2 linked regions of the Pleurocapsa sp. PCC 7327 genome follow. The main gene of each other region encodes a partner of the protein of the gene in region 2 in a complex. Links are inferred from orthologs where the notes say so. Each region holds a gene or a part of one and is shown on either strand. Other genes may lie near its edges.

Region 1 (2,896 bases), 2.9 Mb from region 2 along the record:
CGCCCGATTTATTAGCAATTGGACGCTTCGGACAGTCTCGCTTAGAGGAAATTGCGTTGCAAGCTTGGGGAGGTCATCCGCTGCCGAGAAATGATGGCGGATTTAACTTTAATACTCCCATCCATAGAGAAGAATATACCGTTGACGGAACTTCTTTAATTCTTATTACTGGCGGCAAACCGAATACAATTCATGCAGACAGTCGCTATCAAGTCCCAGAAATTAAGCGAGGAACTGGGGCAGTAGCAGCCGTCGATGGCGGCTTTTTCTCTCTTAAATACCTCGACTCCAATGCGATGATTGGTCCGGTATTGAGTCAAAATCGAGGCTTTATTCCTGGCAATGTAAAAGAAAATCTCAAGCTGAAAGGAAGACCGCTAGTGTTGATTAATTCTGAGTGGGTTAAGTTTATTCCTTTCGATCCCGATAAACACAATACCCTGTCTGGTATTCTCTCAGAAGCCTCGGATGCAGAGGGGGTGACAGATGCTTTTGTTGGGGCGGCATGGCTGGTGAAAAACAGCAAACCCCAACCTGCCGAAGCCTTTGGTAGCTTATTTGACTTCGATGCATCCCGCCATCGTGCCTTCTGGGGGATTAACCAAGCCGGGCAACCCGCGATCGGCGTATCGAAAACTCCTGTTGATTCTGTATCGTTAGGAAAAATTTTGCATCAGTTAGGTTTGCGGGATGCGATTATGTTAGATTCGGGCGCAAGTACTTCACTCGCATATAAAGGAGAATCGCTAGTAGGATACACCCCCCGTCCCGTTCCTCATGTAGTAGCGCTGTTTCCTCCGCCTTCTCCGACACTAAGTGTAGGTCATGTGGGATTGCCCTGCGTTCTTTATGCAGATTCTTGTAAGCCACAGAAGTAGCTATTCTCCTGCTAACTCTTTGAGAAAGGCAATCTGTGCCTCTCGTAGTTCAACATCAGGATTGGCATCCAAAATTGTCTGCATTGCCTTATCATAAGAGTAACCCAATAGAATCAGGTAAGAAGCCAGCATCGTTCCCGTCCGCCGTCTGCCACTGGTACAATGCACCGCAACGGCATGACCTAACTGATTTTGCATCTCAACAAAATGCTTTAACTGCTGAATCTGTTCGGTAGTGGGTGCCGTGCCTCCTTTGGTGGGCAACCACAGGTGAGGCATAGCCGCTTGCTGATACAAATCCAAATTAGAAGGGTCGTCCATTACAGAGACAATAGCCCCAATCCCCGCCTCGTGTAGTTCGGATATTTCCTCTGCTGTTGGCTTACGAACGCCAGCTAGTTTACCTTCAATTACCCACCACAAGTTTGCTCTAATCGGTTCAATTGCTTGCCGATCCATTGTTGCTATCCGCTTTGTCCCACTGATGCAGCTTCAAGGGATTCAATCAGTCGCATCACCCGTTCTTTAATCTCATCTCGTACTCTGGGAAAGATCTCCGGTTGTTCTGCGGGATCGTCGAGTTGCCAGTCCTCGAACACCTCTCGCGTCACCCACTCTGGTGGCAAATTCACCCCACAACCGCATAGAGAAATCACCGCGTCAAAATTTTCTGGACTAAAATCGCTTAGGGGTTTCGAGGTTTGGTCGCTAATATCGATCCCGATATCTCTCATGGTCGCGATCGCTTCTGGACGTACCTGACTCGCTTCTAACCCCGAACTGGTGACTTCGATTTTTCCTGCTCCCAACGTTTTAGCAAATCCTTCTGCCATTTGGGAACGAGCAGAGTTTTTCTTGCACACAAACATCACTTTTTTCATCGTTTAACCTCCAATTACTGGATCGCTTAAGCATTTCTGGTAGCATTAACTTCAAGAGCTTTATTCGCTACTGCAATTGTTTCTTTTGCTGCTTTTTCCTTTCGTTCGCTATAGCGATCTGTCAAATAATCTAGCTGGTCGCGCAACAACAAGGTAAATTTATAAAGTTCTTCCATCACATCAACAACGCAATCGCGGTAAGGCGAATCCTTCATCGTTCCGTCTTCGTGAAACTCTTGATAGGCTTTGGCAACCGAAAATTGATTGGGAATGGTAAACATCCGCATTCATATTACTTAAAAGCACTGGTGCATCGAGGATCGCGCAGAGTTGCTTTTTCTGGTTCTCTGGGAAACCATCCTGCTGTTCGTTTACACAACTCTACCAACATCAACATTACTGGTACTTCAATTAACACGCCCACTACGGTAGCCAAGGCAGCACCGGAGTTTAAGCCAAACAACATTACTGCCGTCGCGATCGCTACTTCAAAATGATTGCTTGCTCCTATCAAGGCCGCGGGTGCGGCATCTTCATAGGATATATTTAGCTTCAGAGCCGCTACATAACCAATCAGGAAAATGAAATTAGTTTGGATAAACAGCGGCACGGCGATTAACAGAATATGCAGGGGATTATTGACAATCAGTTCCCCTTTGAAGGCAAATAGCAGCACCAAGGTAATCAACAGAGCAGTTATGGCAATCGGACTGAGATATTTAAGAAACTCGCGCTCAAACCACTGCCGCCCCTTATGCTTGAGAATCCAATAGCGGCTATACATTCCCGCTAGCAACGGCAATCCCACATAAATGAGTACCGACAGGACAATTGTTTCCCAAGGCACGGTTAAATCGTTTGCTGCCAGTAACCACCTTCCCAAGGGAGCATACAGAAACAGCATAGTGAGAGAGTTTACCGCCACCATCACTAACGTATGTCCTTGGTTGCCATAGGAGAGATATCCCCACATCAGTACCATCGCCGTGCAAGGGGCAATTCCTAATAAAATCGTGCCTGCAATGTAAGAGTTTGCTAGGGCGACTTCACTGCCGCGAATTAACTCTGCCCCTTCAACTAGAGGACGAAACAGCCATCCTAAGAAAAACTGAGCGAATACTACCATCGTGAATGGCT
Region 2 (2,804 bases):
AAGCCTAAGATACAAGGGTGGGCATCGCCCACTCACCCCTTCCTCGCGTTGAAACTTAGAATTGGCATAAGTTCTAGATTCTCGCGATCTCATCCTCGCCAATCGCCAACAATCATTTACGTTCGGGATGCTCGGCTTCAGAGACAAGATAACTCATGCGATTGATCTGATTGATTAGTTGATACAAGCGCCCAAAGCTGCGTTGGTTGAAGTGAAAAACCAGACGGGGTAAATGCTCGGTTTCACTCCCGATTTCTTGGGGTAGGGCGCTACTTTTTTCAATTCTGCCTTCAGCGAGGATGTCGCTATACCCTTCATTAAGTTGCTCGACTTGAGCGTCTGATAGTTCGCAGTTGAGACGCATGACAAATTGTTTGCCAACGTAGCGGCTGGAGTGATAGACCTGATAAAAGTTACGAATCGTATCGCAAGCGATGCTTAAGTTGTCCGTGATGGTATAGAGGTTGATATCCTCTGGACTAATCAAACCCCTCTCCAGCAAATTTTTTTGAACGTGCTGGTTCCAACTCAGCCAATAATCGCCTCCGGGTTCGTCAATCAACACTAGAGGCGCGGGACCATATTTACCCGTTTGACAGAGGGTCAGCGTTTCAAAGGCTTCATCTTGAGTGCCAAATCCGCCTGGAAAAAGGGCAACAGCGTCGCTTTCTCTGAGGAAAAAGAGCTTGCGCGTGAAGAAATACTTAAAGTTAATTAACTTCGAGTCGTTAGCAATAAAAGGATTCGCTTCTTGCTCGAAAGGTAGGCGGATATTTAAACCAAAAGAATGCTCTCGTCCCGCTCCCTCATTACCTGCTTGCATGATACCGCCACCCGCGCCCGTCAATACCATAAATCCCAATTGAGTTATTCTACGAGCAAAGTCTACAGCCAAGCGATATTCCGAACTATTGGCAGAAATGCGGGCAGAACCGAAAATAGTTATCTTACGAATATGGCGATAGGGATAAAAAATTTGAAATCCTTGTTCTAAATCTTCTAATGCAGCGGTTAGAATCTTCCAATCCAAGCGATCGACTTCTTCCCCCGCGATTCTTACTAGCACTGCTAGCGCTCGCTGAATTAATTTGCCATATTTAAGGGTTGGCAACTGTTTGATGAGTTCCGCTAATTCTTCTGGGAAAGCCGATTCGAGGTTATTTTGGGGATGGGATACAGCCATATATTTGTTAGGTAGGCTACTATCATTCTATCCTTATGGGATCTCTGCCTCAAAGATTGTTGTATCGAATGATATGCGACGTTTCTTTGGCACAAGACTATATAAAAGCGCAAAATGCGCCTTAGACAACCTAAAGCGCACCCTTAGTCAGAATAATAGTATCGTTTAGAGATATTTTTCTAAAGTATTTGCCAAGGTAGTTTTGGGAACCGCACCTACCACCATATCCACTCTCTGACCTCCCTTGAAGATCATTAGCGTAGGAATGCTGCGGATGCCGTACTGACTGGCAGTGTTAGGATTCTCATCTGTGTTGAGTTTAACGACCTTGACTTGACCTGCATATTGTTCGGCAATTTCATCTACTACTGGTGCCACCATGCGGCAAGGTCCGCACCAAGGTGCCCAAAAGTCAACCAATACGGGAACGTCGCTATCTAAAACCAGTTCTTTAAAAGTTGCATCTGTGACGGGAGCTGCTGCTGACATACCGAAAATCCTTTCTCTATCTCAATTCTATTGAATACTTACAGATTCTACCATAACGAAAACTCGCTCTATTTCAACCAAAAGTGTATATAATTTTAGGAAACATTTATCTTCACTCGCAGCTAATGCTGCACGGAGTTTCCTCTGCCTATTTTATCAATCGGGTGAATTCTTTAAAAATAAGAAACCGCCCGAATGTAAAGCGGGCGGAGTGTGGTGTGAGGAGTGAACGGAAACATTTGTCTCCGCTATCTCTATTCTAAGAGACAAATTCCACTTTGATGAGTACTTTTCAATTCAATTAAGAAAATTTTTCTCCGATCTAATGATAGGCTAGGTAGGTTTACTCTATCGTCTGTTCTGAAGTTGATGAGCCAACTCTTCTTTTGCTGCTAATTAATTGTGGGAAACTGAATATCATAGTTGAGTAGCGTAGCTTCTGTGTCCTGTTGTTTTTTTTGACTCCTGAAGACTCATGACGACCGATCGCAATTTTTTGAGTCAACTCAACCCTTCCCAACGTCGCGCTGTCGAACATTTCTGCGGACCTTTATTAGTTGTTGCTGGGGCAGGTTCTGGAAAAACTAGGGCATTGACCTATAGAATAGCTCACTTGATTCGCCATCACCAAGTCGATCCAGAAAATATTCTCGCCGTGACTTTCACTAACAAAGCTGCGCGGGAGATGAAAGAGAGAATCGAGGCAATTTTTGCTCAAGATTTGGCGCAAAAACAACACGGGCAAAGATTAGAATTATTAGCAGAATACGAGCAAAAACAGTTGCGATCGCGCATTTATAAAACCATTACTAAAAAACTTTGGATTGGCACGTTCCACAGCTTATTTGCTCGCATTCTCCGCTACGATATCAACAAATACCAAGACAAACGAGGACGGATTTGGACGCGAAATTTCTCTATCTTTGATGAATCTGACGCACAAAGCCTGGTTAAAAATATCGTCACCAAGCAATTAAATTTAGATGAGAAGAAGTTCAACCCTCGCTCCATTCGCTATCAGATTAGCAATGCTAAAAATTTAGGCTTATCTCCCGAACAATATCTCAAAGAAAATCCTCATTACAAAGGACGAGTTATTGCAGAAGTCTACAACGGATATCAAGCACAACTT

Evidence for each region. Proteins that work in one complex are often made in the same cells at the same time.
Region 1: the proteins of trxA (region 2) and arsC are in contact, whole or in part, in an NMR structure (PDB 2IPA), measured with the Bacillus subtilis proteins. The link is inferred for Pleurocapsa sp. PCC 7327 from one-to-one orthologs.

Annotation. Positions count from the first base shown.
Region 1 is NC_019689.1:4,181,903-4,184,798, reverse strand. What follows is about bases 52-2,870. They hold arsC (arsenate reductase, glutathione/glutaredoxin type), read right to left. Parts: upstream 1,760-2,870; coding sequence 1,343-1,759; downstream 52-1,342. Other genes in these bases: arsB (ACR3 family arsenite efflux transporter), read right to left, coding at 2,052-2,870; PLE7327_RS18905 (dual specificity protein phosphatase family protein), read right to left, coding at 879-1,337; PLE7327_RS18910 (polysaccharide deacetylase family protein), read left to right, coding at 52-878. Also shown: more of PLE7327_RS18910, read left to right, coding at 1-51; more of arsB, read right to left, coding at 2,871-2,896. UniProt on the Bacillus subtilis protein: Catalyzes the reduction of arsenate [As(V)] to arsenite [As(III)]. In vitro, can dephosphorylate para-nitrophenyl phosphate (pNPP).
Region 2 is NC_019689.1:1,309,850-1,312,653, reverse strand. The notes cover bases 11-2,737. They hold trxA (thioredoxin), read right to left. Parts: upstream 1,673-2,737; coding sequence 1,349-1,672; downstream 11-1,348. Other genes in these bases: pcrA (DNA helicase PcrA), read left to right, coding at 2,148-2,737; PLE7327_RS05875 (LOG family protein), read right to left, coding at 113-1,183. In the rest of the region: PLE7327_RS05880 (ferritin-like domain-containing protein), read left to right, coding at 1-8; more of pcrA, read left to right, coding at 2,738-2,804. UniProt on the Bacillus subtilis protein: Participates in various redox reactions through the reversible oxidation of its active center dithiol to a disulfide and catalyzes dithiol-disulfide exchange reactions.